DNA from 3 places in the Yersinia alsatica genome. Region 1 is predicted to be linked to each of the others. Evidence: predicted binding sites of a transcription regulator. Region 1 holds the regulator's gene; each other region holds the start of a gene.

Region 1 (11,197 bases):
ATATCTGGCCAGGCCAGCGCCAATAAAATTGAAAAAAACAAGGTAAACAGCGGCGTCAAAGTGACGAGAGCGCTTACCTGCGCTGCCTGCCAGCGCGCCATGGCTTCAGCCAAAGCGCCGTAGCCAACCAGGGTGTTAACCCCACAGAACAGTAAACAGGCAAGTTGCCACCCATTTAGCTGCAAAATAACGGCTGGCTTCGCTAATGGGAACAGTGCTATTGCACATAAAGTGTACAACAATAATAAGATTTGTTGCGATGCCATACGCCTTAATAGCACCTTCTGAGCGACACCATAGCTGACCCAGACCACCGCCGCACAGATGCCTAATACCACACCAAGAGTGTAATCCGTCAGCCGAGTAAAGATTTCATGCAGACTGGTGTTAAAAAATAACAACAGGCCGCAAATCAACATACCCGCGCCAATAACTTGGCTGATGCGCATCCGCTCCTTTAAAATCAGGACACTGGCAACCATCATCCCAACCGGTGAAAGCTGCCCGATAACCTGAGATGTCGTCGGACTAAGATATTGTAATGATGAGCTGAAGAAGATGAAATTCCCCAGCAAGCCACAGGTCGCAATAATCAGTAATACCAACCAGCGACGTTGGCGAAAAAGTTTAAGAGAGGGCAACTGACGACGCGAAGCCAGAATAATCCCCAAGCCGATAGCTGCCATCATAAAGCGATACCAAACAATGGTATAAGGCTCCATAACTTCGAGCACTTGCTTCATTGCAATCGGCAAGGCACCCCAGAATACGGCAGTGGTTAGTGCCAAAAAAATACCTAAACCAGCTTGCTGCTTCGTATCCATTTTTTACCAGGGGGGTTAACCCAGAAATGTAAAAAGCCCCGCAACGAAATTGCAGGGCTTACATCTATTTACAGGACGCGAAAAACTTATTCAGCTTCGATGCTGATAAATTTACGGTTTTTCGGGCCTTTAACTTCGAACTTGACTTTACCGTCAGCCAAAGCAAACAGAGTATGGTCTTTGCCGCAACCTACGTTGATGCCTGCATGGAACTTAGTGCCACGCTGACGAACGATGATGCTGCCTGCCAGTACTGCTTCGCCGCCAAAACGTTTTACGCCAAGACGTTTACTTTCGGAGTCACGACCGTTACGAGTCGAGCCACCAGCCTTTTTATGTGCCATTTATCCGCTCTCCTAAATCTTAAGCGCTGATGCCGGTGATTTTAACATCAGTGAACCACTGACGATGACCTTGCTGCTTACGGTAATGCTTACGACGACGGAATTTAACAATCTTAATCTTCTCGCCACGACCGTGAGCAACTACCTCAGCCTTGATCTTGCCACCATCGACTAAAGGAGCGCCGATATTGATTTCTTCACCGTTAGCAATCATCAGAACTTGGTCAAACTCAACAGTTTCACCAGTTGCGATGTCCAGCTTTTCCAGGCGAATGGTTTGACCTTCGCTTACTCGGTGTTGTTTACCACCACTTTGGAAAACCGCGTACATATAAAACTCCGCTTTCCGTGCACTCCACTTTTGTAGTCCAGAGCGCACTATAAATATTCACAATAGGGCGCGAATTCTACGCAAAAATGTAGTGAATGACAAGTATATAATCAGCACAAGAGAAGAAAAAAAGCACAGTTTCTTACATCTCGTTTATTTGATAGATTTTTCAAGTACAATCATAGTCTCAGGGAACGTCATGTAATAATGTGGGCGGTAATCTCATCGCAGTTAAAGAGAAAAACAGCTGAATATAACAATGAACCTAGAAAAGATTATCGAGTTAACCGCGCCAGATATGGCGGCAGTAAACACAACAATTCTCGACCAGTTGAACTCTGATGTTGTCCTTATCAATCAGTTGGGCCATTACATCATCAGTGGCGGTGGAAAACGAATCCGTCCAATGATTGCTGTTTTGGTAGCCCGAGCGCTGAATTATCAGGGCAACAAACATATCACGGTCGCAGCATTGATTGAATTTATCCATACAGCGACTCTGCTGCACGATGATGTTGTCGATGAATCAGATATGCGTCGTGGTAAAGCCACAGCGAATGCTGCATTTGGCAATGCTGCCAGTGTATTGGTGGGCGACTACATCTATACACGTTCATTCCAAATGATGACCAGCCTTGAATCACTGCGGGTTCTTACATTGATGTCAGCAGCAACTAACGTTATTGCTGAAGGCGAAGTTTTGCAGCTCATGAACTGCAATAACCCTGACATCACTGAAGAAAATTACATGCAGGTCATCTATAGCAAAACCGCTCGCCTGTTCGAAGCAGCATCACAGTCTGCGGCCGTGCTGGCAGATGCCAGTGAAGAACAAGAACTGGCATTACAGAATTATGGGCGTTATCTCGGCACTGCCTTCCAGCTTATTGATGACTTGCTGGATTACAGCTCTGATGGCACCACTTTGGGTAAAAATACCGGTGATGACCTAAACGAAGGCAAACCGACCCTGCCGTTGCTGCATGCAATGCATAATGGCACACCAGAGCAAACAGCGATGATCCGACAAGCAATTGAACAGGGTAATGGCCGTCATTTACTTGAGCCTGTCTTGCAGGCCATGCAACAGTGCGGCTCTCTGGACTATACCCGCCAACGTGCTGAGGCAGAGGCAGATAAAGCGATTGCTTCATTACAGATTTTACCTGAAAGCCATTATCGTCAAGCCCTGGAAGGGTTAGCGCATATTGCCGTGCAACGCTCGTTTTAAGAAATCATTAGGAAACTCTGGCATAACTGCCCGAGTTTTCCTTCTCGCTAACAAACCAAACACAGTCCATCCTGCCAACCCCTTCATATCTAAGCCATTTTATAGCTTATTGCCGACTTTAGCTGATAAAGGTGAGAGCTGATTATTGCCCCCACTGACTCGCACTAATCCGTCTTCAGTCGCTCTATAAGACTTTTAGCACCCTCGCGAAATATAAAAGTAATGACCTGCTCCCTTTCTGCCTCGGTAAAACGATAATAGGCTTCAACCCATAGAGACAGCGGGTCTTGCCGCGTCGGCGTATACTTGGCGGGATCTTCCCTTAACTGTAATGAATTCAGTATCGTAGTGGGTAAACTCTCAATATGATACTCAACAGCCTTTCCCTGCACACCACGGCGGCGGCGCTGTTCCCATCCCTCACGTTTAGCCATGAGGTTTACTCCTTGTGGTGATGACGGTAGCCCATCAAGACCTGCCAATTCCTTAGCGGCAAACCACTCTTTTTTCATGGCGTTGCTTCCTAATATGCGTTGTGACACAAAACAGGAATATTTAGAAAACATTTAAAATTTTTCAGAAAATAAATGTTACTATGCTTCTAAATGATTACTTTATGTTCACAGTACGATTAACAATGTACCGTTATTTATATCACTAACACGTCAGCTGCTTAGAAAAAAAAAGGATTAAAGATGATTTTAAGGAAATCTGATTGGCATCCAGCCGACATCATTGCGGCACTACGTAAAAAAGACACCACACTGGCGGCCCTCTCTCGAAAAGCGGGCTTAAGTTCATCTACACTTGCCAATGCGTTAACACGCCCTTGGCCAAAAGGGGAATGGTTGATTGCTGAGTGCCTGGACATTCATCCTTCTGAAATCTGGCCAACACGCTATTTTGATGCAAAGACAGGGGTTCTTCTTGACCGAAAAGTAAGGATACGTCAGGCCAATGTACCGGCATAAAAAAACCGCCGATGAATAATGTCGGCGGTTGATGAGGCCATATTCAGAGGTCACTTTCGCCTTCTGTAATGGCCATACTCTCTATTATCACTTTCTATGCCCAAGTCATTAGCGCTATGGCAGACACCTGAATCATTAACCTTGGTCAGTGATTCAGGTGAACAAAAGCCACTGCGACATCAAACAACTCAGATATAGGTGTTATTTGACGAACTCTTCGCCCAACTTGATATCGTTATGTAACACATCAAGCATGCTGTCCAGTGCCTGCTGTTCAAAAGCACTCAGTTTGCCAATGTCTTTACGTTCAGCAACACCGTTTTTACCCAACAGGATTGGCTGAGCAAAGAAGCGGGCATATTTGCCATCGCCTTCAACGTAAGAACACTCAACAACATTGCTTTCGCCTTGCAGAGCGCGAACCAAAGAAAGACCAAAACGTGCCGCAGCCTGCCCCATGGACAGAGTCGCAGACCCGCCACCGGCTTTTGCTTCAACAACTTCAGTACCCGCATTCTGGATACGTTTAGTTAAATCGGCCACTTCTTGCTCAGTGAAGCTGATACCTGGGACTTGCGACAACAATGGCAAGATAGTAACGCCAGAGTGACCGCCAATAACTGGCACTTCGATATCCTGAGGTTGCTTCCCTTTCAGTTCAGCAACAAAGGTGTTTGAGCGAATGGTATCCAGTGTGGTGATACCGAATAATTTGTTCTTATCGTAAACACCGGCTTTTTTCAGTACTTCTGCGGCAATAGCAACAGTGGTATTGACCGGGTTAGTAATGATACCGATTAGCGCTTTCGGGCAAGTGCGCGCGATTTGCTCAACCAGATTACGGACAATACCCGCATTCACATTGAACAGGTCTGAACGATCCATGCCTGGCTTACGTGCAACACCAGCAGAAATCAGAACAATATCTGCTCCTTGCAGTGCTGGAGTAGCATCTTCGCCGCTGAAACCTTTAATATTAACAGCAGTAGGGATATGGCTCAGATCAACCGCGACACCTGGAGTCACTGGCGCGATATCATATAATGAGAGGTCTGAACCTGAAGGAAGCTGGGTCTTGAGTAGAAGAGCGAGGGCCTGGCCGATACCACCAGCAGCACCGAGAACTGCAACTTTCATCCTATACTCCTTATTATATTTAATTTAAATTTGCCGTGAATTCATCTATTTACGCACCTTAATTTATTGCGATTTTAAACACAATCTATTAACAGTCAGATTGAGATATCACGCATCAAAAAGGCGCATAATGCGCATGTATTTTAGAGTAAATCGCTTATTCATTAATGATATAGCGCACATTATTCTAAAATTTACTGAAGTATTCATGACAGGTTAATCGGCGGTTACATTACACCCTTCTGTTACATCAGAACAACATCATTTTAATAACATTTTGGTTACCAATTCCGAATACTAATAAAAGGCTGATTTAGCATAATCGTAACAGTAAGGTGATGTTAAAATTCCAATACACCTTGATATCAGGGCTTTTATCGCCAATACTCCATAGTCATGTTGAATAAAAATTCATTTAAATGCATAATAATCCCATTTACTATTGACTGCTCAGGGCATAAAAAATGCGTAACCCCGCAAAACAAGAAGATCTTATCAAGGCGTTTAAAGCGTTATTGAAAGAAGAGAAATTCAGTTCTCAAGGTGAGATCGTTTTGGCCTTGCAGGAAGAAGGCTTTGAAAATATCAACCAATCCAAAGTTTCGCGCATGTTGACCAAATTCGGAGCGGTCAGAACGCGCAATGCAAAAATGGAGATGGTTTATTGCTTACCTGCTGAGCTGGGTGTGCCGACGACCAGCAGTCCGCTGAAGAATCTGGTATTAGATGTTGATTATAATGATTCGGTGGTTGTCATTAATACCAGTCCAGGTGCAGCCCAGTTGATCGCTCGTCTGTTGGATTCATTAGGTAAAGCAGAAGGTATTCTGGGTAGCATTGCTGGTGACGATACTATCTTCACCACACCTGCCAGAGGTTTTACCGTTAAGCAGTTGCATGAGGCTATCCTCGGGCTATTTGAGCAAGAGCTTTAATCTCCGCACCTTGCTATCTGATCTAAAGATGCGGCTATATCTCTATATGATATGCCGCATTTGCTCTCTCAAACCCACAGCACCAACCTAAGAAACAGGAAATATCACTGCTTCTTACTTTTAAAACCATTAGATAACACTGCCTTTCCCCGATAGATGGTCAAAGCTGCCATTCTATTTCGCACTTTTAGTCAAAAACACTTATCACCTTGAAAATATTATACTTTTACTAAAATCTGCTGTTTTTTAACCACTTTTTATTCCTTTTCGTTCTAAAAAAGTAGTAACTAACGATAAAGTGACATCTAATATTATTAGCCCGCTATTAATATTCTCAGTTACTAGATGTATACTCATTTTCGTGACGTAAATCACACTTCTTGTGAAGTGATAAAAGAATAACTAGAGGCATAAACATGAACGTTAAAACTACTATCGCAACCATTAGCATTCTATCTGCACTATCATTTGGCGTTTTTGCAGCAGATTCCATCAGCGATAATCAAGCCGCTAATTTGAAACCCATGGGCACTATTACTGTGAGTGGTATCAACGGCGCACCCTCTGATATTCGTCAGGCTCTGTCTGATAAAGCCGATGCTATGGGTGCAAAAGCGTATAAAGTTATCGAAGCACGCGCAGATAATAACTGGCACGCCACCGCCGAGATTTACCAGTAAGTCTTTGCTCGCCACTATTGGCAATAGATGTGTAAGACAACATCGAAATTCGAATTAAATAACCAGTAAAAACAACAAACTGAAAGTATCAAAATCCATGATAAGCACTTTTGGGTTGTTGTGAACTATTGAGGAAAAATCATGAAAATCAAAACGACTCTGACGGCTCTTAGCCTACTTTCTGTTGTTGCTTTCGGTGCTCAAGCAGCACAATCAATTGATGCTGCGCAAGCCAGCAAAATGACTGACTTAGGTGCTATCAGTGTTAGCGGCATTACTGGTGCCCCTTCTGATATTGAACAAGCCATCGCAGATAAAGCAGACAGCAAAGGCGCTACCGCTTACAAAATCATTGGTATAAATGATGATAATGGCTGGCATGCCACTGCGAAGATTTACAAATAAGCTAAGCAATAAGCATGAAAGTAAATGCCCCATTTAAAGGGGCATACTTTCGAACACGATGGTTTATCCAATCGGTTGAAACATTAATTTTCAGCATATTGAATAGAGTATTGATAGAAACAAGGTCTTGATGGACCCCTTGGGGCACGTCAGCACCACGACAGAATAATCCCTCGTCGTCTATCCGACGAACCCTTTTACCCCCACTCTGCGGGGGCTTTTTTTATCCAGCTTAGTCCTGAGATTGGGCGTCTTGCTCGGATTTTTTAGTTAGGGCACTCAATAGCTTATCGTGAATCCCACCAAAACCGCCGTTACTCATCACCAGAATATGATCACCGGGTTGAGCTGTTTTCACGACCATATCAACCAGCGTATCAATATCGGCACTCCAATGTGCAGGCTGAATACAAGCCTCTGCGACTTCCACCACCTGCCAAGGAATGTGTTGAGGCTGGAACAGGAACACTTCATCGGCACGACCTAATGACGGTGCCAACTCGTTTTTGCACAATCCCAGTTTCATGGTGTTAGAGCGAGGCTCCAGCACCGCCAAGATTCGTGCCGTTCCTCCCACTTTGCTGCGCAGTGCCGCCAGCGTGGCAAGGATAGCGGTTGGATGATGAGCAAAATCATCATAAACAGTCACCCCATGAGCTTCACCACGAAGTTCTAGCCGACGGCGGGCGTTAATAAAATCACCCAAAACCCGACAAGCATCGGCTGGCAAGACCCCCACATGGCGGGCAGCAGCAATGGCCATCAAGCCATTATGCATATTATGTTCACCCACCAGTGACCAACTGACCTCACCCACTAATTCATTATCGAGAAACACTTCATAGACACTAGCATCAATTGACACTTTACGAGCAAACCAACTGCCGGTTTCACCAACCAGCTCTTGCTCACTCCAGCACCCCATCGCCATCACTTGCTTGAGATGATTGTCATTATCCGGAACAATGATTTTGCCTTGCCCTGGGACGATGCGAACCAGATGGTGGAATTGCTTCTGGATCGCTTTGAGATCGTCAAAAATATCAGCATGATCAAACTCAAGATTATTCATGATCAAGGTTCTTGGACTGTAATGAACAAATTTGGAGCGCTTATCAAAGAAGGCGCAATCATATTCATCAGCTTCAATCACAAAGAATGGGCTATTGCCTAACCGGGCTGAAACCTCAAAATTCCCCGGCACACCGCCAATCACAAAGCCGGGTTCATAACCGCAAGCTTGCAAAATCCAGGCAACCATCCCGGCAGTGGTGGTTTTACCGTGGGTCCCGGCAACAGCTAATACCCAGCGCTCTGGCAACACATGGTCATGTAACCATTGTGGGCCGGAAACATACGGGATGCCTTGTTCTAATACTGCTTCAACGCACGGATTACCGCGGGTCATGGCATTACCGATGATGACTAAATCTGGGGCCGGATTCAGTTGAGCGGGATCATACCCTTGGATCAAGTCGATCCCTTGATTCTCCAGCAGGGTGCTCATCGGCGGATACACGTTAGCATCCGATCCCGTCACTTCATGCCCTAATGAACGGGCGAGCATTGCCAGGCCGCCCATAAAAGTGCCGCAGATACCTAATATGTGAATGCGCATAAATTTTCCGTATTAATAAGCTTCGAATTTGTAGCCATTCTACCGCTCAGAATCAAAGAGAAGAAATGGAATTGCCTATGAATCATTCTCACCTTTGGGCTACACTGCTGCCATTGGGTGAGTTGTTCGTTAATAAATCGATATTTAACCGTAGATTCAGGGATTGTGTCATGAAAACGTTAGGCGAATTCATCGTTGAGAAACAGCTAGACTTCTCTCACGCCACCGGCGAATTAACTGCATTACTTTCAGCAATCAAACTCGGCGCAAAAATCATTCATCGCGATATCAATAAAGCAGGACTGGTTGATATTTTAGGTGCCAGCGGTGTTTCTAATATTCAGGGCGAAGACCAGATGAAACTGGATCTGTTTGCCAATGAAAAATTGAAAGCTGCCCTCAAAGCCCGTGGCGAAGTTGCTGGTATCGCCTCCGAAGAAGAAGATGACATTGTTATCTTTGATGGCGGGCGAGCAGAAAATGCCAAATATGTGGTTCTGATGGATCCGCTGGATGGTTCTTCAAATATTGACGTGAATGTGTCCGTCGGTACTATTTTCTCCATCTATCGTCGTATTACCCCATTTGGCACCCCAATTACCGAAGCCGACTTCCTGCAACCGGGCACCAAGCAAGTTGCGGCAGGTTATGTGGTTTACGGTTCTTCAACCATGCTGGTATATACCACCGGTTATGGTGTCCATACTTTCACTTACGATCCTTCACTGGGTGTTTTCTGTTTATCCCATGAAAAAGTTCGCTATCCCGCAACCGGTTGCATGTATTCCATCAACGAAGGGAATTACATTAAATTCCCACTGGGTGTGAAGAAATACATCAAGTATTGCCAAGAGCAGGATGAAGCCACCAAGCGCCCATATACTTCGCGCTATATTGGCTCACTGGTAGCCGACTTCCATCGTAATCTATTGAAAGGCGGCATTTATATTTACCCAAGTACTGCCAGCCATCCACAAGGGAAACTGCGTTTGCTGTACGAATGCAACCCGATGGCATTCCTAGCAGAACAAGCCGGTGGTAAGGCAACTGATGGGGTTAACCGCATTCTGGATATCGTGCCGGAGAAATTGCATCAGCGCGCACCTTTCTTCGTCGGCACAAAATCCATGGTTGAAGATGCAGAAGGCTTTATTGCTAAATTCCCGGATGATGAAGAAGCGAAGTAAATGGCGCGAGTGCCGTAAAAAAGCCACCGATTGGTTTGGTGGCTGGATGTTTACGGCAAAGACCAGAGAGCAGCGGCCCTAAGCCGCTGTTTTTTTTATGCGACAGCCAGTTTATCGCCCTGTAATTTAAATACCGCCATGCTGGCGGACAATGCATCGGCTTGTTCCTCTAATGAACGCGTCGCGGCTGCGGCCTGTTCAACCAAAGTCGCATTCTGCTGGGCAACCTGATCCATTTGAGCAATAGCCACATTCACTTGCTCAATTCCGCTACTTTGTTCATAAGTCGCAGCGGAGATTTCGCGCATCAATGCGGTCACGCGACTGACTTCACCCGCAATCTCAAACATGGTTTTCCCTGCGGATTCAGCCATATCCGCCCCTTCACGTACCCGATGTTGTGATTCAACAATCAAGTCTTTAATCTCTTTGGCTGACTGCGCACTGCGCTGTGCCAGATTGCGCACTTCGCCCGCCACCACAGCAAAACCACGCCCCTGTTCACCGGCCCTGGCCGCCTCTACCGCTGCGTTAAGCGCCAGAATATTCGTCTGAAACGCAATGCCGTCAATCACGCTAATGATATCGGAGATACGCCGCGAACTGGTGGTGATCGCCTGCATCTTATCCACCACATGACTGACAGCCTCACTCCCTTTATTGGCAAAATCCGACACACTCATCGCCAGACGATTGGCCTGATCCGAGTTTTCAGCATTCATTTTTACCGTCGCGGTCAACTGTTCCATACTGGCCGCCGTCTGCTCCAATGAAGAGGCCGACTCTTCAGTACGTGCCGCCAAATGACTGTTACCCGCAGCTAACTCCCGCGAACCGACACCAATTTGCCCGCCAACATCACGTACATTACTGACCGATTCCACCAGCGACTGCTGCATGGTTTGCAAGGCTCTTGCCAGCCGCGCCAATTCCGTATTGCCGTCACTGTTAATGTTATGAGTTAAATCACCATCGGCTATATATTCAAGCTGATGAATTGATTGCTCCAATGGCTGCAAAATAATGTACTTAAGCGCGAACCACGCCAGCACCGCAGAAATCAGCGTAATCAGCCCCGCCGCAACAATGATGGCCAATTTGATGTTGGCTGCACTGGTGGCTTTATCAATTTGCAGTTGTCCCGCATCCAGTGCATAGCTGCGAAAAGTAGCGACATCATTGTTAAATGCTTTGCTGATATCGGTGATGCTCTTTTCCAGCACCTCATAATACTCATCGGCATAGCCCGCCTTGATGGCGGCCAGCATGGGAACTACGCCCTTATCAACATAATTTTTATAACTTTTCTGGATGTTAGTTGCCAGTTCCTGCCCGTCTCCCCGATCAGATACTGCGCTGACAAAACGTGCCATTTCTGTTTGTGATAATGCCAGCGAATCCTCGGCCTGCTTTACCGTTTGCAAAGATTCATCAATCAGCCCTATCTCTAATTGATGGATGGCTAGTGCCGCTTCAGTTCTGGCACTTAAGGTGGCATTAAAGCTATTCGATAACGATCCCAGTTCCTCCCCCT
Region 2 (11,197 bases), 660 kb from region 1:
TTTACCTAACTCCAGCTCCGGTGTTGCCGCGCGGAAGTAAGGAACAAACTCGGGATTCTCACGCACGTAGCCGCGATACATATCGCAGGATGCATCAGACAGCAAATCCATCACCTCAACCCATTCTTTTTTCGGCTCTGGCGGTGGTAACAAATTCGCTTCCAGAATGGCACCGGCATACAGCGCCAGGCTACTGATAGTGACTTCCGGCAGGCCAAACTTGAAGCGAATCATCTCGCCCTGTTCAGTAACACGTAAGCCGCCTTTCAGGCTACCCGGAGGCTGAGAGAGCAGAGCGGCGTGCGCCGGTGCTCCACCGCGGCCAATCGAACCGCCACGGCCATGGAACAGCGTCAGGGAGATACCGGCTTTCTCACAGGTTTTGATTAATGCATCCTGCGCGCGATATTGCGCCCAAGAGGCGGCCATCACGCCGGCATCTTTCGCCGAGTCAGAATAGCCAATCATCACCATTTGCTTGCCTTGGATCAGGCCGCGATACCAGTCGATACTCAGCAACTGGGTCATCACGTCGTCGGCATTGTTGAGGTCATCAAGCGTTTCGAACAGTGGCGCGACGGGCAGAGTGAATGGACAACCGGCTTCTTTCAGCAGCAAATGCACCGCCAGCACGTCCGACGGCACTTTGGCCATGGAGATAACATAAGCGGCGATAGAGCCTTGTGGCGCTTCGGCGATAACCCGGCAGGTTTCCAGCACTTCTTGCGTGTCGGCGCTAGGTTCCCATTTCAGTGGAACCAATGGGCGTTTGGAGTTCAGCTCGCGGATCAGGAAGGCTTGTTTATCTGCTTCAGACCAGCTTTCATAATCGCCAAGGCCCAGATAGCGAGTCAGTTCAGCAATAGCATCGGTATGACGGGTACTTTCCTGACGCACATCGATACGCACCAATGGCACACCAAAACAGCGTACGCGGCGCAGAGTGTCCAGCAATTGGCCGTTGGCGATGATTTCCATGCCACAGGTTTTCAGGGACTGATAGCACGCATAGAGCGGGTCCCACAGTTGATCATTGCTGACCAGCAAGTCAGTTGGCGGCAATACGCGCTCGCCTTTCAGACGGCTTTCCAGATAGGCCTGAGTATTGGTCAACTGGGTGCGCACGCGCTTCATCAGCTCGCGATAAGGTTCAAGCACCTCTTCGCCACCGGCCAGTTCACGCAATTCCGGCGTACATTCCGACATAGAAAGCTCGGACACCAGCACTTGAATATCACGCAGGAACAAATCGGTCGCTTTCCAGCGGCTCAGTAACAGCACATGGCGAGTGATCTCTGCGGTGACATTGGGGTTACCGTCGCGGTCGCCGCCCATCCATGAGGTGAAACGAATCGGCACCGCCTCGACAGGCAAGCGGTAATCGAGGGAGTTTTGCAACTGCTCGTTAAACTCACGCAGGAATGCGGGCACACCTTCCCACAGACTATTTTCAACTACCGCAAAGCCCCATTTAGCTTCATCGACTGGGGAAGGGCGAATTTTACGAATTTCGTCGGTATGCCATGATTGTGCAACTAACTGACGCAAACGACGCATGATCTTGTTGCGTTCGTAATCGGCTAAATCGTTGTGATCCAGTTGGCTCAGGCAAGTATTCACTTCAACCAGTTTGTGGATCAGGGTGCGGCGAGTGATTTCGGTTGGGTGAGCGGTCAACACCAGCTCAATGGATAATTCGTCAACCGCGCTGCGCATGTCCTTTTCGCTCAAATTTTTCTCTTTTAAGCGGGTGAACAGTTGGGCCAGAGCTTCCGGATTACTTGCCGCTTCACCGTGTGGCGAAATACTGTGGTATTGCTCTGCCGTATTCGTCAGATTGAGGAATTGGCTAAAAGCACGGGCTACCGGTAGCAGCTCGTCGTTGGACAGATTTTGCAGCGTCGTCAGTAGCTCCTGACGGCTCGCTTCATTACCAGCACGCGAAGATTTAGATAATTTACGGATGGTTTCTACCCGATCAAGAATGTGTTCGCCTAGCGCTTCCTTGATGGTATCCCCGAGTAGTTTACCGAGCATACTGACGTTACTTCGCATTGCGGAATATTGTTCGTTCATATGACCCCTGACCCATATCCCCTTCGCCCTTGACGCCGCAGGGTTGTTAGCGGCGCTCACTCACCCGAATCACTGACCAGTGTCAGCTCATCGGGATTTGTTCACTTGCTGCCTATCTGCAACGCCAATGACTTTGGGTATAAACTTTTATGGTTTTTTTTGTAAATTAATTTCACTCAAAAGGCTGAGATGGACATTTCCACTCGCCGCGTTCAATTCCATACCCCAATTGACACTATTTTTAGCAAAAAAACATCAATTTTAGGGATATTGTTGAAATTTAATTACCGAGGTCAGGTTATCAGTCTGGCTAATCGGTAATTTTGATCCGACTACCCCATTAGGGTTATTTCTGCTGACAGAAATGATCAACTAACTGACCAATTAGCTCGCGGGTTGGCTCGATAAAGGCCATATCGATAAATTCATCCGGCTGATGGGCTTGATTGATAGACCCTGGGCCCAATACCAATGTTGGGCAAACTTGCTGGATAAACGGCGCTTCGGTGCAGTAGTTAACCACCGCGGTGCGCTCACCGAGTAATTTCTCGATAACGCCCACCATATGGTGATCGGTTGGGCACTCATAACCTGGAATCGGCGGGTGCAGCTCATCAATACTCAAGCGGCCCGGCCAGCGCTCACTCACTGGTGCCAACGCTTCAGTCATTAACTCATCCAGATCACTTAATGTCAGGCCTGGCAGCGGGCGGATATCCATATGCAATTCACAGCAAGCACAGATACGGTTTGCGGCATCACCGCCATTAATATGACCGAAATTCATCGTCGGATAAGGAATGGCAAACGCCGGGTTGTTATAACGCTCTTGCAGGGTGGTGCGCAGTTTCATCAACTGGGTGATAGATTCATGCATCAAATCAATGGCATTCACACCACGCGCGGGATCACTGGAGTGACCAGATTGGCCGGTAATACGGATGGCGTTGGAAATATGCCCTTTGTGCGCCCGCACCGGTTGCAGTGATGTTGGCTCACCAATAATGGCGAAGTCGGGGCGCAACTGGGTAGACGCGGCAAAATAACGCGCGCCTGCCATGGTGGTCTCTTCATCGGCAGTTGCCAGAATATACAGCGGCTTACTCAGTTTACTGGCATCAATATCGCGTACCGCATCCAGAATAAAGGCAAAAAACCCTTTCATATCCGCGGTACCCAAACCATACAACTTATTGCCATGCTCAGTCAGGGTGAATGGGTCGCGCGTCCAGCGCCCTTCATCATAGGGGACGGTATCGGTATGGCCCGCCAGCAGCAATCCACCCTGACCTTCACCAATAGAGGCGAGCAGATTAAATTTGTGGCGAGTATCAGGTACAGGCTGGATTTCGACACGAAAACCCAGATCAGCAAACCATCCGGCCAACAAGTTGATTAGCGACTCATTACTTTGGTCGAGAGCACTATCGGTTGCGCTGATCGATGGTATGGCGATTAATGCCCGATACAGCTCAATAAATGGAGGTAATTTCATCTTCACTGTTGACAGCCTTTGGTTAGGATAGTATCAATATTCATGCAGTAATTATGAATAAAAATACATTAAGCTTGAGCGTAAGGGAACCCAAAAGCGCCCTTAATTTTACGAAAATGTCAATGCTCAATCACGTGGGGGAACAGTAAAACCTTGCTGAGAACCCGGATAACGGTTTTGAGTATTTATGTCTTTAAACGCATAAATACAATTTAGTCAGAAGGTAAACTAAACCCATGTTGAATACGCTGATTGTTGGTGCCAGTGGTTATGCCGGAGCGGAGCTTACGGCTTACCTGAATCGTCACCCACATATGAACATAACCGGTTTAACGGTTTCAGCGCAAAGTGCAGATGCAGGAAAATTACTTTCTGATCTGCATCCGCAACTAAAAGGCATTATCGATCTTCCGCTGCAACCCTTGGTGGATGTGGCTCAGGCGGCAAAAGGTGTTGATGTTGTCTTCCTCGCCACTGCCCATGAAGTTAGCCATGATTTAGCCCCACAATTCCTGGCAGCAGGCTGCGTGGTGTTTGATCTCTCGGGGGCATTCCGGGTTCAGGACACAGCGTTTTACCGCCAATATTATGGTTTCGAGCATCAACATGCCGATTGGCTGGATAAAGCGGTTTATGGGCTGGCTGAATGGCAGGCCGAAGAGATTAAACAGGCGCAATTGATTGCCGTACCGGGTTGCTACCCAACCGCATCACAACTGGCACTTAAGCCATTGGTCGATGGCGATTTGCTCAATGAAGCACAATGGCCGGTGATTAACGCGGTCAGTGGTGTGAGTGGCGCGGGACGTAAAGCCAGTATCGGCAACAGCTTCTGTGAAGTGAGTTTGCAGCCGTACGGCTTGTTTAATCATCGTCATCAGCCGGAAATTGTTGCTCACCTTGGCACCCCGGTCATTTTTACGCCGCATTTGGGGAATTTTGCCCGGGGCATTTTGGCGACCATCACCTGCCGTTTGAAAGCCGGAGTGACAGCACAAGATATCGCCGAGGCTTACCACAATGCATATCAGGATAAGCCACTGGTGCGGTTATATCAGCAAGGCGTGCCAGCACTGAAAGCGGTGGTGGGTTTACCTTTCTGTGATATTGGTTTCTCTGTACAGGGCGAACATTTAATTATTGTCGCGACAGAAGATAACCTGCTGAAAGGTGCGGCAGCACAGGCTGTCCAATGCATGAATATACGTTTTGGCTTTGCGGAAACCCAGTCGCTGTTGTAGGCGGCCAGAGGGTGAAGCACTGAGCCAGAACCAGAAAATACAGAAATATAATCTAATTATACCCAATAGATTTCGAGTTGCAGGTAGGCGATAACAGAATGAACTCAATGAGTTGAGTGAATGATGGCAGCCAACAACCCTGCATCTTGAAAGACGACGGGTACATCGAGGCGAAACATAATGAACCCATTAGTCATTAAATTAGGTGGCGTGTTGCTGGACAGCGAAGAAGCGCTGGAACGCCTGTTTACTGCATTGGTGACCTATCGTGAGAAACATGAGCGCCCGCTGGTGATTATGCACGGTGGTGGTTGCCTGGTTGATGATTTGATGAAAAAACTCGCTTTGCCGGTAGTGAAGAAAAACGGCCTGCGTGTTACCCCAGCCGATCAGATTGATATCATTACCGGTGCATTGGCCGGTACAGCTAACAAAACCCTGCTGGCTTGGGCGGTAAAACACCAAATCAATGCTGTCGGTTTGTGTCTGGGCGATGGCAATACTGTAGAAGTTACGCCATTAGATGCCGAACTGGGGCATGTCGGTAAAGCATTACCGGGTTCTCCGGCTTTGGTGCAAACCTTGCTGGCTGCGGATTACATGCCAATCATCAGCTCTATTGGTATCACTATTGATGGCAAATTAATGAATGTGAATGCGGATCAGGCCGCAACAGCATTGGCTGCCACGCTGGGCGCAGATTTGATTTTACTGTCAGATGTCAGTGGCATTCTGGATGGCAAGGGCCAACGGATAGCGGAGATGACGGCACAAAAAGCCGAGCAATTAATTGCTCAGGGCATCATTACTGACGGTATGGTGGTTAAAGTGAATGCGGCGCTGGATGCGGCACGTTCATTAGGTCGTCCGGTAGATATCGCCAGTTGGCGTCATGCCGATCAGCTGCCAGCCCTGTTTAATGGCGTGCCGATTGGCACCCGTATTCTGGCTTAATACCCGCTGTATTTGAAGTTGCGGCTTTGCTGCAACTCCAACAACTTTGGGTATATTATGATTTTCTATATCAACACAATTTCAATGCCAATCATCCCTTAAGATGATGGGTATATTCACAATCTAGGGAAGCAAAATTATGGCATTGTGGGGCGGACGGTTCAGTCAGGCGGCAGATCAGCGTTTTAAGCAGTTTAATGATTCCCTGCGGTTTGATTACCGACTGGCTGAACAGGATATTATCGGTTCTGTTGCCTGGTCGAAAGCACTGGTCACAGTTGGCGTTTTGACCGAGTCAGAACAGCAACAACTTGAGCAGGCACTCTCTGTTTTGTTGGAAGAAGTGCAGGCCGATCCACAAGCTATTTTGGCCAGCGATGCGGAAGATATCCACAGCTGGGTTGAAACCAAACTGATTGAAAAAGTGGGCGATTTAGGCAAAAAGCTGCATACCGGGCGTAGCCGTAATGACCAAGTGGCAACGGATCTGAAATTGTGGTGTAAGTTCCAGATAACGGAATTGAAAACCGCGGTGCAGCAGTTGCAGCAGGCGCTGGTTATCACTGCTGAAGCTAACCAAGATGCTGTCATGCCGGGCTATACCCACTTGCAACGGGCACAACCTGTCACCTTCGCACATTGGTGTCTGGCCTATGCTGAAATGCTTTCCCGCGATGAAAGCCGCCTGCAAGACACACTAAAACGTTTGGATGTCAGTCCGTTAGGCAGTGGTGCGCTGGCAGGAACAGCTTATGCCATCGATCGTGAACAACTGGCGGGCTGGTTAGGTTTTGCTTCGGCAACACGTAACAGTCTGGATAGTGTTTCCGACCGCGACCATGTACTGGAATTGCTGTCTAATGCCAGCATCGGCATGGTGCATTTATCCCGCTTTGCCGAAGATTTGATCTTCTTCAACAGTGGTGAAGCCGCTTTTGTCGACTTATCTGATCGCGTTACGTCGGGCTCTTCCCTGATGCCGCAAAAGAAAAATCCAGATGCATTGGAATTAATCCGTGGGAAATGTGGTCGGGTACAGGGCGCATTGACTGGGATGATGATGACGCTGAAAGGCTTGCCTCTGGCTTATAACAAAGACATGCAGGAAGACAAAGAAGGGCTGTTTGATGCACTCGATACCTGGCTTGATTGCCTGCATATGGCAGCGCTGGTGCTGGATGGCATTCAAGTAAAACGCCCGCGCTGTAAAGAAGCGGCTGAGCAAGGTTATGCCAATGCGACAGAGTTGGCTGACTATCTGGTTGCTAAAGGTGTGCCTTTCCGTGAAGCTCACCATATTGTGGGTGAGGCGGTTGTTGAGGCTATTCGTCAGGGCAAAGCATTAGAGGCTTTATCGCTGAGTGATTTGCAGAAATTCAGTGCGGTCATCAATGATGATGTGTATCCGATTCTGGCATTGCAATCTTGTCTGGATAAGCGGGTCGCTAAAGGCGGTGTTTCGCCGCAGCAAGTGGCATCGGCCATTGCTGAAGCTAAAACGCGGTTATTTTAATTTGCAGAGTATTAATGTAATTCATTAATACTGGGAGCGGGCCACATTTATTGTGGCCCGTTTTGCGTTATAGCTACTCGACAATATTTTATTTCTACCGACTTTATGTGGGAATTTTAATTCATTTAACGCCAACTACTATTTATTACTTATTTCTCTTATAAAACCAATGCACTCAATAACATGCTGTTTTATTTTTAATATGCCGTTGAGTTTATAACCAGAAATGATTATGATAATTATTATCAAATAATGGCGCTATAGTAAAACCTCTACTAGCATTAAAAAATTAAATGAATCAATTTAACTGAAATAGCGATGTATTTTACTGAAACAAATTACCTTGCCCTCTAATAAAGTAGTGCACTTTATTTCCAATGTAATGTTCCATTTATTTGATGCAGTAACTTATTTAATTTATAGAAAATAACACAATATCACTCACCGGATAACTTCTATTATTTGGCGATGTTCCTATTGCTGAATTTTATTTCAAAGGCCATTAAGCTACGGCTAATGATTAATATATATATTATTTTTATATTAATAAGGATGAAATCTCATAAATGGATAATATAGTTAGAGATAAAGATACAATAATAAGACCAATGAATAAAATGGCCTTAAGTCTATTTTTGGCCCTCAGTGCGCAGGGTTATTCAGAGCGCGTAAATGCTGAATCATCTAATGAGCATGACATGGTGTTAGATGAGCTCAAAGTGGAAGGGGCAAGCCCTCCTCATGATGGTGATTGGATCTATGATAAACCTCGCTCAGTGAGCGAGATATCGCGCGAACAAATGGACCACCGGCCAGCCCGCCATGCCGCCGATATACTGGAACAAACGCCGGGAGTTTACTCCAGTGTTAGCCAGAACGACCCTGCACTTTCGGTTAATATCCGTGGAATACAAGATTACGGTCGTATCAATATGAATATCGATGGCATGCGGCAGAACTTTATGAAAAGTGGTCATGGCCAGCGCCATGGGGTGATGTATATCGATCCGGAAATATTGGGTAATGTGGTCATTGAAAAAGGTGTCTCCAGCGGTATAGGGGGGGCGGGAGTCATTGGCGGAATTGCAACCTTTAATACCATTAATGCCAGCGACTTCCTTGAACAGGGAAAAGAAATTGGCGGCAAAATCCGTGCTATAACCGGCGATAATGGTACTCAATTTATTGGTAGTGCCATGCTGGCATTAGGTAATGAAGATGGCGATATATTAATAGCCGCCAGTGAGCGTAACTTAAAAGACTATTGGCCGGGGAATAAAGGCTACCTTGGTGAAATACGCATGGGGACGAAAGAGAGTAAATTTGACCATGATATTAAGAATAATAAAATCGCGTTTACGCACTATAAAATGCACTCCCGGTTAGCAAAAATAGGTTGGAATTTAGCTACCGATCAACGGCTAGTCCTCAGTTATTTACAAACACAAGTACAGAGTCCCAATGCTGGTATGTTTACTCTTTTATATGATAGAGCCACACCACATATTTTCACATATGGTTGGTTAAGTAACAGTACTAGCGATGTAATGAATCGTAATATTGGCTTGGATTATAGCCTAAAGCCGGAGCATATTGCCTGGTTGGACGCCAGCGCCAAAATCTATTACGTAGACACTGATGATTACACCGATACCCACAACGCGAATGCCATTTTCCGCAAACAATATTGGACCCAAACCCGCCTGACGACCCAAGGTTTACAACTACAAAATACCAGTTTATTGACTGCTGCTGATCACTATCAATTACGTATTAAATATGGCCTTGAGTGGTTTAGTGACCGTTCCCGCGGGCGTACGACAAATGACTACCTTGATGTTATAACTCCAGTGGATAAAAGGGTTAATGGGCTGACGCCAGCAGGGCAGCGCGCCATTACCAGCACCTTTGCCCAGCTGAATTATGATTACAATGATTGGCTGCGGTTGGAGGGGGGACTGCGGCATGACCAATTTCGCATACAAGGTAATACCTGGATGCCACTGAATGGGTTTCGCCACCCTTATACCCGTGAAAATCCTTGTGACTCAAGGGTGCATGAGCAGTCCGAGCATGTCAGTACCCGGTGTTCTTCTAATTCACCGCTAACGATGGCATGGGATGTTAATCGCCGTGCAAGACAGTTTTCACCCACCGCAGGTATCGGCATTAAGCCCGGGGTTCCTTGGTTGGAGTTTTTTGGTCACTACGGTAAATCCTGGCGACCGCCGGCGATGACTGAAATGCTGGCCACCGGTAGTGCACATGGCCATGGTTGGATTTTACCTAACCCTTTGTTGGCGGCAGAGAACGCTAAAGCTTGGGAGGCCGGCCTAAATATTCAGCATACAGGTCTGTTTATCAATGAAGACCGTCTGGTTGCTAAGCTCGCCTACTTTGATACCCGGGTAACTAATTATATTAATCTTGAGTTATCTAAACAAAAGCCCAAATTTAGTGGTGAGTCTTTTGCGAATGCAACCTATATTAATAATTTGTTAGCAACACATTTTCGTGGGCTAGAGTATCAATTAAGTTATGATGCGGGTTTATTTTATACGACGGTAAATTATACCAGAATGATTGGTGTTAATAGTGTTTGTTCAAAAAAAGCTTGGTTAGGTGGAGTGCAAAGGCATGGCATTATTAGGGATGCTTCTTGGAAGGTTCGTTCATATCCCATTGATGATAATGATGCAAATAATAAGATAGAATGCTACAAGGCCAGTAATTTATTTGGTTCTTCAGCTTATTTGCCGGGTGATAGAGGTAGTTTGGTTTTGGGTGGCAGAATATTTGATCAAAAGCTGGATTTCGGCACTACTATCCGTTATAACAAAGGACATCAAGATAAGTCGGTGACGAATAAAGATGGTTATCCGAATACTGCCTATGTAGCTGATTGGCCGAAGTATACGTTATTTGATATTCATGCTAGTTATAAAGTAACGAATGATTTAACTTTGCGTGGAACAATAGAAAATATAACTAATCGTGCTTATATTGTTAATTATGGTGATTCACTTTCACTGACACCTAATCGTGGTCGTACTATTCAGGGCGGTATTGAATATAGATTTTAAACCTACTAAATAAATATTAATTATGATGTGTTTTTGAATTTTATGCTTTAAGTTTAAAGAATTCAGGTGAGGTTATTATTTTCACCTGTGGTCACTGTGATTCAATGATGAGTCACGGAGTAATTTTTAATTAAAAGGATATTATTATGACAGTTACTATCAAATATTATGGCAATTATGCTAATGAGTCCATCTCTTCTGCCAGCCAGCAATGGGCTACCGAGAATGGTGATATAACCACATCAAGTGCCAAACAATATGGAAGTTTCGCTGGAGGAGATACTTTTAATGGTACTCAATATGCAGTATCCAGTTCCCATGGCGCAGATAAGGCGATGATTGTGGAAGGGGAATTAAAATACTCCTTTATGCCACAACATACTTTCTCCGGGAAAATGGACAGTTTGGTATTGGGTGATAAATTGGAGAATAATACTGATGGTATAGGTAAGCAGCTTGCAGATCCCCACTTGAAATTCAGTGGGTTAGACATTACTGGTGAATTTGATCCCAGCAAAACTAAAGAAGAGAACCAACAAGGCGAGATGCATAAAGCCACCTACGGCTTTATGCGCGGCGATGCCACGCCATTCCTCGATATCCTCAAAGCCAAAGGGATTGATGTAGATACCCCGCTTAAAGATATGGCTATCGCTAGCCAGTTTGATGCTAGCAGTGATGTTATGGCTGACGCACCTATCATTGATACTATCGGCTCATATGACGGTGCCGAAATATTAATGGCCGCTTAATGTCAGAGATTAAATAATAATGCTTTGGTTATATAAATGAAATATCACCACCGCCTTTCCTCTGGTTGCTCTAGTTTGTTTTA
Region 3 (11,197 bases), 1.3 Mb from region 1:
ATTGAAAGTATTGCTATTGCGGCTATAGAGACCCGGTGAAGATTGGTTAATCACCTTCACCTGATCAGAATAATCTTTAGCGTTGACTGGCTTACCTGTCGCGTTAGGTTCATTCACCAGCTCCAGTGATTGCTCCAGACGCCCATCCTTATACTGTTGCCCACGATCAGTTGGCCGCGATTGGCAACCAGCCAGAACGGCAATCATTATTCCACTCAGTAGGTATTTGCCCCAACGACTTGTCATTTCACGCCTTCTCTTACTTATTTTATCTACCGGCGAACGATAACAAACGCCTATGGATAAAGGAATCAGCAGCTAGAAAAAAATCCCCTGACAGCGTTGTGGGGAAAAAGGAAACAGATAGTTGATAAATTAATCGAAAAACTCTATTTACCATAATTAAGTGGCAAAACTACTTGCAACAGATCTCATCCAGAGTATAGTGCGCTCAATCGGACGCGGGGTGGAGCAGCCTGGTAGCTCGTCGGGCTCATAACCCGAAGGTCGTCGGTTCAAATCCGGCCCCCGCAACCAACCGATACTGGCTACCAGCAGTATCAAATGTCGTTCGATAGTCTTGAAAGTTAAGACGAATTAGGTAGAATAGATGTCCAGCTACGAAAGTGGCTACTGAGAAGTAAAGTAATAAATGTAATGACGGACGCGGGGTGGAGCAGCCTGGTAGCTCGTCGGGCTCATAACCCGAAGGTCGTCGGTTCAAATCCGGCCCCCGCAACCAATTACATTAAGCTAGAAAGATAGAAAATAGTATTAAGACGGACGCGGGGTGGAGCAGCCTGGTAGCTCGTCGGGCTCATAACCCGAAGGTCGTCGGTTCAAATCCGGCCCCCGCAACCAATTCTTAATCATTTTTTATCACCATAAGACACCCTCAAGGGTGTTTTTTTGTTTCTGGCTTTCTCATTATCACCAGCCCTTACCAACAAGGGCTATCCTGCCCCTGCTGATATCAATCAATCTGACTAAACCCGAGCCATCGCCCCGCCATTAGCAAAGTAAGCTTTGATTCCAGCAAAGATAGATTCGGCAATTTGCTGCTGAAACTGGCTGGTGCGTAATTTTCGCTCTTCTTCCAAATTACTGATAAAGGCCGTTTCAACCAAAATGGACGGAATATCAGGTGCTTTCAATACGGCAAAACCAGCCTGATCGACACTATTCTTGTGAAGTTTGTTAATCTTCCCCATGCGATTCAGCACTTCTTTGCCAAATTTCAGGCTGTCATTGATAGTCGCCGTTTGCAGCAAATCAATCATGGTATGGTCCAGATAGCGATCACCACTCTTGCTGACCCCACCAATCTGGTCGGCTTCGTTCTGTGTCTGGGCCAAGAAACGCGCCGCAGTACTGGTTGCCCCTTTGGTCGATAACGCAAACACGGAGGAGCCTCTGGCGGCTCGATTGGTAAAGGCATCGGCATGAATCGAAATGAATAAATCCGCACGCAACTTACGGGCTTTAGCGACCCGCACTTTCAGTGGGATAAAGACATCTTCATTACGGGTCATAAACACCCGCATATTCGATTCTTTTTTTATTAATGCCTGCAACCGGCGGGCGATTTGCAACACAATATCTTTTTCACGGGTTTTATTTCGACCAATAGCACCGGGGTCTTCCCCACCATGCCCGGGGTCTAGCATGATAACAATCGGCCTGTCCCGCCCTGCTTTACCCGCTTTTGGCGCTTCAGCGGGCAAAGTGCGCTCCACATTACCCTTATTGTAATCCTCTAAAAGAGCCAGCAGTGGGTCATCCTCTGCCGAAGTTGTGCCCTCTTGCGGATATAAATCGACTACCAAGCGGTTTTTAAACTCAGCGAAGGGCTTAAGGGTAAATAATTGCGGGCTGATACTTTGCTTCAACTCCAACACCAGCCGGACAGTATTTTTATCAAACTGCCCTACTCGTGCCTGCTTCAGGTAGGGATCGCCGGACTGCACCTGACTACTGATTTCTTTTAATACGCTATTCAGATGTACGCCTTCAATATCCACCACAATCCGATCCGGATTTTTTAGCGCGAACTGACGATACTTAAGCGGCGTATTGGATTCCAGTGTTACCCGGGTATAAGTTGAAGAGGGCCAAACCCTTACTGCGATGATATGAGAGGAAGCAGCAAATCCAACCCGGGTGACACTTAACATCCAGGCTGCGGCGGCACCTTGTAGTAGACGGCGACGCCTAACATTATGATTTGAATCTGCCATGTAACTCCAAAGTCACTACCAAAATATGAATAAAAATCGAACAAAAAAAATTCATGAGGAAAAACTTTAACTAATCGACCCCCAGCTGTCATCAGAAAAACATTTTTATGTTATTCAATTTATTAATGAGCATGTGCCATACATATGCATTTAATAGCAATTTCCTGCTTGCCATCTTGATCAAAAAAGAATAAAAATACAAAAATACCGAATAAAAATTCAAAGAGGGTCTGCCGTGAAGGAACGTAGTACTGAACTGGTCCAAGGGTTTCGCCACTCAGTTCCCTATATTAATGCGCACCGCGGCAAGACATTTGTTGTCATGCTGGGGGGCGAGGCGATTGAGCATGAAAACTTCTCAAGCATCGTCAACGATATAGGGTTATTGCATAGCCTAGGGATTCGGCTGGTCGTGGTCTATGGCGCCCGTCCCCAAATCGACGCCAATTTGGCCCAGCATCACTACGAACCTATTTATCATAAGCATACCCGGGTGACCGATGCCCGCACGTTGGAAATGGTTAAACAGGCTGCCGGCTTATTGCAGTTGGATATTACGGCAAGATTATCGATGAGCCTGAATAATACCCCACTGCAAGGGGCGCATATTAATGTCGTCAGCGGCAACTTTATCATTGCCCAACCTCTGGGGGTGGATGATGGTGTTGATTATTGCCATAGCGGGCGTATTCGCCGGATTGATGAGGAAGCGATCCATCGCCAGTTGGATAATGGCGCTATTGTGTTATTGGGGCCCGTTGCCGTGTCGGTTACCGGCGAGAGCTTTAATCTGACATCTGAAGAAGTGGCTACTCAGTTGGCCATCAAACTGAAAGCCGAAAAAATGATCGGCTTCTGCTCATCCCAAGGGGTGACAGACATTGAAGGCAATATTATTTCAGAACTGTTCCCCAACGACGCGCAAAAGCGGATTGAAGATCTGGAACAGGAAGGTGATTACAACTCGGGGACAGTGCGTTTTCTGCGTGGCGCAGTGAAGGCTTGCCGCAGTGGTGTGCGCCGCAGCCATTTACTGAGTTATCAAGAAGATGGAGCGCTGGTGCAAGAACTGTTCTCCCGCGACGGTATCGGTACCCAGATTGTTATGGAGAGCGCTGAGCAAGTTCGCCGCGCCACCATTAATGATATTGGCGGTATCTTGGAGCTGATCCGCCCACTCGAGCAGCAAGGAATATTGGTACGTCGTTCGCGCGAACAACTTGAAATGGAGATCGATAAGTTCACCATTATTGAGCGGGATAATCTGACCATTGCTTGCGCGGCACTGTACCCATTCCCTGAGGAGCAAATCGGAGAGATGGCTTGTGTGGCAGTGCATCCCGATTATCGCAGCTCTTCCCGCGGCGAAATGCTACTCAAGCGGGTTGCTAATCAGGCACGGCAGATGGGGCTTAAAAAACTGTTTGTGTTAACCACCCGCAGCATTCATTGGTTCCAGGAACGTGGTTTTACTCCGGCAGAAGTTGAGGTTTTACCGATTCTGAAGCAGGAACTGTATAACTATCAGCGCCGCTCAAAAATTCTGCTGGCTGATTTGTAGCGGGTCATTAATGACATCAGGGGGGCTATCGCCCCCTTAGTTTTATTTCTTCAGCTCATTCAAGCGATCGACTAATCCACTCAGACGAAGTGTTGGTGTGCGAATTGCACTCCCCAGCACCGCATCACTGCAATACAGCGTTAAGCGCTGACGCGCTCGAGTAATTGCGGTATAGACCAACTCTCGGGTTAACACTGGCATAAAAGTATTGGGTAATACCAACGCGGTATGTTCAAACTCCGATCCCTGAGATTTATGTACAGTCATCGCATAGGCGGTTTCATGGCTCGGAAGGCGGCTGGGTTGTACTGACTTTATGTTGCCATCGGGTAATTGGAAATGCACCCGCAGCTCTCCCTCAGAGTCAATTAAAGCAATACCAATATCACCGTTGAATAAACCAAGCGCACTGTCATTTAGCCCAATCATCACTGGCCGACCAACATACCAGCGCCCTGATGGCCCAGGGGAGCGTTCAATTAGCCGTTTTCGATGTAATAGCTGCTCAATCCGCTCATTTAAACCACTGACACCAAATGGCCCGGTACGTAATGCGCACAGCAGTTGATAACGGCCAAATGCCGCCAACACATCAGCGGCATGCGCGCCGGTGGTCGCCAGTTGAAGATAGTGCTGATAACCAGTAGCGCAGTCTTCCAGCAATACTTGATAATCATCGGCATCAGCCAAAGAGAAACGTTCGATATCAGAATATGTGCCGTTTAAAACAGATAATGCATGGTGATACTTGCCAGCATTAACGGCCAAGGCGAGTTGCCCAATGCCGGACTTTTCATCGAAGCGATAGCTTTTACGTAGCAAACACAGGCTATCACGGACATTAACTGCGTCAGTTTGTACATCACCAATGGGTATATTCCCACTCAGTGTGCATCCTGTTAAGCGCGCTAATTGTTCAGCTCGCGCTGCGCTATAGCCCAGCTCGGCAAAGCGGCAAATATCACCCAGCACCGCCCCCGCTTCAACCGACGCTAGTTGGTCTCGATCACCAAGAAAAATCACTTGAGCCTTGGCTGGTAGTGCGGCAATAAGCCGTGCCATCATGGGCAAATCCACCATGGAAGCTTCATCAACTACCAGCACATCAAGGTTTAATGGATTGCCTCGGTGATAGCGCAGCCGCTGACTGTTAGGCTGAGCCCCCAGCAGGCGGTGTAATGTGGATGCCTGGTCAGGAAATAGCTTACGTTCATTATCAGTCAATGGCAGTTGCCGAATGGCATTGCCCAGAGACTCAGTCAAGCGCGCCGCAGCTTTACCGGTCGGGGCGGCAAGTTGGATACGTAAACGTTGCCCTTGGCTAAGTTGTATCAGTGCGGTCAATAACTTGGCGACTGTAGTGGTTTTTCCGGTACCCGGTCCACCAGAAATCACGGAAATTCGACGGGTTGCAGCCACCGCAGCTGCCACTTTTTGCCAGTCAACTTTAGGGCCAGACTGCCCAAACAGACCATCGAGAGTTTCTCGCAGCAATGTTTCGTTGACGACTCTAGTTTCAGTAATGAATGAAGCGGCATTATCACTGGCAATAAACCGCACGACATCCCCTTCGTATTGCCACATTCGTTGCAGATACAAACGGTCATTTTGCAAAACTAATGGCGTTGGCCGCGTACCATCACTGACCGCTGGAGAACTATTTAGAGCTTGAATCCAAAGCAATTTATCAGGCGAACCCGCCGTCTGCCACAGTGCTTGTGATAAGCCCGGCTGTCGACCACCAAATAGCTCATCCGGCTGCAAGTAGCTTAGTGGCAGACACACATGCCCAGCCCCAGCTTCAGCACTGAGAATAGCGGCAGCCAATTGCAGCATGGGATTGTCTTCACCGGCAATCATGCGCGAGAACTGAACATCCAGCGGGCGTAGTAAGTGGTCACGAACCGCCTGATCCAGTAACGCCATCATATTGCGTCCCTCTCATCTATCGAGGCGGAGCCACCTTCATCACTGAATTGCAGCTCAAAAGCACGACCACTGAATAGATTGTCCATTCCTTCAATCAACTCCCATTCTGGGCGGCAGCTAAAAATACCGTTACCCGGATGCTGCTTATCGACTCCACGCAGGAAGAGATAGATGACGCCACCAAAGTCACGTTGATAATCATAATTCGCTAACCGATGACGCAGATAGCGGTGTAAAGCCAGAGTATATAGTTGATATTGCAGGTCATAGCGATGCTCAGCCATGGCTTGGGTCATCGCTTCAGCGGTATAAGCACTGCTGTCTTCACCCAACCAGTTAGACTTGTAATCCAGTAAGTAATATTTGCCTTGCCAGCAGAAAACCAAGTCAATAAATCCTTTAAGCATCCCTCTTACTTGCTGAAAATCCAATACCGGGCACTGGCGAGAAAGTGGGTCATAGTGCTTGATTAAGGCGTCTAACTCTCGCGCTTGTAGCAGCGCGTCGATCGGCAGGTAAAATTGTAATTCCGCCTGCTTGCTCTGTGGCGTTAGCCCCGCCAGCGTCACACCCGTTTCATTCAGCGGGACTTGTACAATGTCGTTTAGCCACTGATGTAGCATGGGTGACCATTGCTCACCAAAGCCCTGCAGCTGTAATTGTTCGGTAAGCCATTCTTGATCAATGGGTTGGCTAAAATCCAAAGGTTCAAGTAGGTCATGCAGGAAAGTACCCGGCGCAGCACCGCGCGGGAAAGTATGAGGCGTTAAGCGGTTCTCGGTTATTACTGCTTGTTCACCCGCAGCATCGGTGTCCAGCCGGGGTAATAACTCTTGTAATGGCACATTTAATACTGGTGATATGCCGTTTTTACTGGAACCATGCTGCTGTAGGCCGGAATAGCTGGTGACTCGCCAATAATCGTGTATCTGTCGGCTAAACTGACGCGCCGCCAGAGCTGGCAACGCTTCCGGCTGCGGTTGCCAAGGTGTTTCATTCAGTTGCCCTGCAGTCGATACAGTAATATCGCCCGCAGCCAATGTGGTTAGCTCTGCAAGTTTGTCAGCCAGATACTGTGCATCTCCAGCTTGCCCTTGCTGCACCAAATAGCCTAATGCACTAAGGTGCATGTCACTATCACCCTGCTTTTTTCGCCCGCCTTTAATCAGCGGAGCAATACCCACGCTGCAATGATAAACCGCGCGGGTAAGTGCCACGTATAATAACCGCAGGTCTTCCGCCAGACGCTCTTCTTCCGCCAGAGCCTGACTCTCTTCATCCGCATTGAGGTCAAGCAATGCTTCAAAGCTGTGGCGATCATGGTAGAGCACATCCTGTTGCTGGCGGAAATTCCCCACAAAAGGCAGCCATACCAATGGATATTCCAGCCCTTTCGATTTATGGATAGTAATGACTTGCACTAAATGGCGGTCACTTTCCAAACGCAATTGCTGGTTATCTGACTGATGATTTGGCTGTGCTATTTGTTGTGCCAACCAGCGGATTAGTGCGTGCTCACTATCAAGCTGTGATGCAGCCTCTTGCAATAACTCCCCCAGATGCAGCACGTCTGTTAGCCGCCTTTCCCCGCCGGGGGTAGCTAGCAGGTTTTCCGCTAAATGGCGGTGCGCCATAACCTCCCGCAGCATTGGCAGCACACCACGACGCTGCCAATGCTGGCGATAGCCATCGAATTCATCTACCAAAGCATCCCAAGCCCGCTCATCGTGATTTAATGCATCCAACATTTGGGCATCCAGCCCCAATATTCCAGTCGCCATAGCGCTGCGTAATGCCCGTTCCTGTTCAGGAGCTAGCACCGCCTGCAATAGCCACAGCAAGTCTTTGGCTTCCGTGGTGTCGAATACGCTGTCACGATTAGACAAATAAACCGATGGGATAGCCAACGCACTCAGTGCATCTCGCACCAATGCCGCCTCTGCCCGGCTACGTACCAATATGGTTATATCAGATGCCTGAACCGGCCTTGCACCTTTGGCGGTCACTAATTGAGCCAGCCCTTGCTGACCCGCAGTTAACCAGTCACGAATTTGAGCTGCGCACTGTCGCGCCATTAATTGTTGATATTCACTCACACCAACCCCTTCTCCTGGCTGTAGCCAGAAAGAGAGCGCAGGTTGTTTTTTCCCTTTTATTTCAAATGATAGCTGACTATTTTTTTCTGCAGGCGCCACATTTATAAACGGGATTTGCTCAAATAAGAAAGGGACTTTGACCAAACTAAATAGCCTGTTTACTGATTGCACCATCGGGAAAGATGAACGCCAGTTTGTCTCTAGTGTGTAGCGGGCACTTACTTCTGAACGGGCACGAATATAGGTAAAAATATCGGCACCACGGAATGCATAAATAGCCTGTTTAGGATCGCCGATCAGCAATAGGCCACAGTCACCTTGTCCACCGTACAGCGTGTGGAAAATACGATATTGTTGCGGATCGGTATCCTGGAACTCATCAATCATGGCTACGGGATAACGAGTACGGATAGCTTGAGCCAATAACTCCCCACCCGGTTGCTGTAATGCCGCATCCAGTTTGCTGAGCAGGTCATCAAACCCCAGCTCTGCTCGCTGCCGTTTTTCCTGCTGAACGGAGGTGCGTATCTCACTGATGGCTCTGGCTAAAATCAGATCTCTTAGTGTCAGCGGTTGTTCATATATTCGGTCTATTACACTGAATAGAGCATGCTGGGGGGCGGCTCCTTTTTTGGTTTTTTCCAATAATACTGACTGGCGAAATTTTTCCAGCTCTTTGGGTAATTGGTAGTCACCGGTTTCTTGTGCTGCCCAAATACCGACTTTTTCTAACCAGTTAGGCAAATGTTTACTGCTGTAGCTGCGCTTATCGACACCAGAACCACTAATCAAAGCCTCTAACTCATGGGCAGCAGCACGCCACTGCTCTTTAACCGCATCAATTTGCACCACAATTTGTTGATGCCGGCTGAGTATCGTTTCATCTTCACCGGGTGCTTGGCGAAATTTAGGCGTCTCACCCTGTAAATAAGCAGCAAGGTCTTTAAGCAGAGCTTCCGGGCCACTCCATTCTTGACTGACCGCCCGAGCGATCGTCAATGGGAGCGGATAACAGTGACGCCGCCAAAAATCGGCACAAGCTTGCCTGCGTAGTGGCAGTTCGTCTTGCACCAATGTTTGCTCAAATAAAATGCCAGACTCAAATGCATTGTTCGCCAGCATTCGCTGACAGAAGCCATGAATGGTGTAAATTGCCGCTTCATCCATTTGGCGCTCGGCCGCCAGCAATTGTGCTGCGGCCTCGCCCAGATCGGTAATTTCAGCAAGTAAAGCTTTATGCATTGGATCATCACTGACTCCCCGCACGCACGCGATGCGCAACCCATGAATATTGTCGCGGATTCGCCCCCTTAACTCTTCAGTTGCCGCCTCGGTAAAGGTCACCACCAGGATCTCCTCTACCATCAGAGGGCGGCTAAATGCTGCCTCTCCACCTAAGCCCAGCAATAATCTGAGATAAAGCACCCCAATGGTAAAAGTTTTACCAGTACCGGCAGAGGCTTCAATCAGCCTCTCGCCATACAAGGGCAGCGTTAGCGGCTCCAGCCGCTGGGGAGTCATTGATGTCATGGAGCCAATACCTTCTGCGGTAAAGTTGCCTGCAAGGCAGACGTTGTTGGATACGTCGTCCACCCTTTAAGCTCCGCATACCCGCCAGCGGTTTGCCCTAAGCCTTTAACTTGAGAAAGCAGCGCCAAACCTTGCGGCTTGATAACCGCTTGCTGGAAGAAGTCTGCCAACGCCGTGTTAGTCAGTAGCTTCACCTGAGCAATCATTTTCTCGCGGCTATCAAACGCAAAATTATTACGATTGAAATCATTACTGTAACGGCTGGCTTCTTCATCCAGTGTTTGTGGACGTTGCAGTAATTGGTTGATTAGCCCCTGCTTATATTGTTCAAAATCAGCGGGTTTCATGTCACGCAGACGCTTTTCAGCCTGTGGATAGAAGGCCAAATAGCGCTGATAAAGATAATCAGGTTGCTTGCTGTTGCTTTGCAGTAAGAAGCCCAAGCCCCACTGACGGCCAACCGACATTGGGAAGGCAAATACCGCATAGCCAAGTTGCTCTTCCGTACGTAGTTGATCATAGAACCATGGCTGAACAATTTGCCCCAGCAAAGCACTGTACGCCATCCCCTTAATCTCGCTATAACCGGTAGGAATGTAGACCGCCGCCAATGCAGCATCTGAGCTGCTGCCAAGCCGTTCCATATTGGCTAGCTGAGCCTTATCAACCACCACATCCTCACCCGTCCACCAAGTCGTGCCGGTCAAACTGAGTTGTTTTTTCAGCGATTCAGCCAGCTCAGTCACTTGTGGTGCGGTCATGTTGCCGACGGCCAAAACTTCTATTGCAGATTGTTTAAGCAAAGCATCACGATAGGTCACGATATCCTGCACACTAATAGTGTCCAGCAATTTGCGCCGCTCACTGCGTTCTGCATAAGGAACATGAGAGAGTAACTTGGCTGGCTGAATGGCCAGCTCATAAGCTTTGCCTTTCTCTGCAACTTCTAGTTGTTCACGATACCAAGACTTGGCCTGAGCTAATTGATCTTCTGTTGGTGTAAAGCCGGAATAGCCTTCAACCAAAGAAGTGAGTAACTGTGGCATCCGTTGTGTGAAGCCATTGGCAGTGGCATACAGGCCATTATTCGGTGCCGTCGAGAAGCTGATCCCGCCGATTGAGGCCTGATAACTCAGTTCATCAAGTGACAGGCCAGCCAGATAATCAGTCAAAGCAAACAGCACCTGATGGCGGGCAGTGTCCAGCGCATGTGGATTACGGAAAGCGACCGTGATATCAGCTTTGGGTTCGTCAGCAAAATATTGGCTTGGCATGTAGAACACCCGCAACCCCGGTTGCTCTGCCACTTTTTGCGGCCGAGTTATATTTTTATCGGCTTTGATTAAAGAGAAATTATCCGGAATATAGGGGTTAAGTGCCGGTAGACTCAGTTGGATGCCTTTCCCCAATTGTTGCCATTCTTGCATCTCTTGCGGGCTGATTTTATCGACCTGATAAGGGGCATCAACAAAATAGGCCACTTTGTTGTGCGGTTCATCCGGGCTGACGAACCAGATTCGAGCATTTTCTGGCGTCATTTCAGCCAGCCGGGCGGCAATGGCTTTCGGGTCATAATGGTCAGCCAAATAAGGGGCATCAAGTACGTGTGCGACAGGCACGCGCAGCATCATATCCACCAACCACTCGATGTAATCCATATCCCGCGTGATAGAGGGATAACGGAAATCCAGATTCAATACATGGGCAATTTCATCGAAATAACTCTTCTTAATGCCATCTTGGTGCAGCATGTTGATATAGTCAAAAATGGCTGCCACCACCACGTCACGTTTCGCCAGGCCTTTGTCGGTAAGTGATACTGAAATGGAGAACACCCCCCCATT

The links. Region 1 encodes ArgR, which controls arginine synthesis, uptake and breakdown. Its sites were predicted from a motif close to ANTGAATAAAAATACANT; they were not measured.
Positions count from the first base shown of each region.
Region 2: the regulator ArgR is predicted to act here: its motif matches at 3,624-3,641, upstream of argC (N-acetyl-gamma-glutamyl-phosphate reductase).
Region 3: the regulator ArgR is predicted to act here: its motif matches at 2,423-2,440, upstream of argA (amino-acid N-acetyltransferase).

Region 1 covers NZ_CP104006.1:474,992-486,188, reverse strand. The annotation lists gene N0H69_RS02220 (DMT family transporter) at 1-824, opposite strand, end outside; gene rpmA (50S ribosomal protein L27) at 911-1,168, opposite strand; gene rplU (50S ribosomal protein L21) at 1,188-1,499, opposite strand; gene ispB (octaprenyl diphosphate synthase) at 1,759-2,730, shown strand; gene N0H69_RS02200 (DNA-binding protein) at 2,895-3,242, opposite strand; gene N0H69_RS02195 (helix-turn-helix domain-containing protein) at 3,426-3,701, shown strand; gene mdh (malate dehydrogenase) at 3,903-4,838, opposite strand; gene argR (transcriptional regulator ArgR) at 5,303-5,773, shown strand; gene yhcN (peroxide/acid stress response protein YhcN) at 6,190-6,453, shown strand; gene N0H69_RS02175 (YdgH/BhsA/McbA-like domain containing protein) at 6,595-6,858, shown strand; gene mpl (UDP-N-acetylmuramate:L-alanyl-gamma-D-glutamyl-meso-diaminopimelate ligase) at 7,091-8,476, opposite strand; gene fbp (class 1 fructose-bisphosphatase) at 8,647-9,663, shown strand; gene N0H69_RS02160 (methyl-accepting chemotaxis protein) at 9,759-11,197, opposite strand, start outside.
Region 2 covers NZ_CP104006.1:4,714,503-4,725,699, reverse strand. The annotation lists gene ppc (phosphoenolpyruvate carboxylase) at 1-2,076, opposite strand, end outside; gene argE (acetylornithine deacetylase) at 2,423-3,571, opposite strand; gene argC (N-acetyl-gamma-glutamyl-phosphate reductase) at 3,808-4,812, shown strand; gene argB (acetylglutamate kinase) at 4,993-5,766, shown strand; gene argH (argininosuccinate lyase) at 5,906-7,279, shown strand; gene N0H69_RS21330 (TonB-dependent hemoglobin/transferrin/lactoferrin family receptor) at 7,846-10,362, shown strand; gene N0H69_RS21325 (heme acquisition protein HasA) at 10,509-11,114, shown strand.
Region 3 covers NZ_CP104006.1:1,766,036-1,777,232, reverse strand. The annotation lists gene mltA (murein transglycosylase A) at 1-246, opposite strand, end outside; tRNA gene N0H69_RS07750 (tRNA-Met) at 461-537, shown strand; tRNA gene N0H69_RS07745 (tRNA-Met) at 666-742, shown strand; tRNA gene N0H69_RS07740 (tRNA-Met) at 785-861, shown strand; gene amiC (N-acetylmuramoyl-L-alanine amidase AmiC) at 987-2,237, opposite strand; gene argA (amino-acid N-acetyltransferase) at 2,473-3,798, shown strand; gene recD (exodeoxyribonuclease V subunit alpha) at 3,841-5,724, opposite strand; gene recB (exodeoxyribonuclease V subunit beta) at 5,724-9,353, opposite strand; gene ptrA (pitrilysin) at 9,350-11,197, opposite strand, start outside.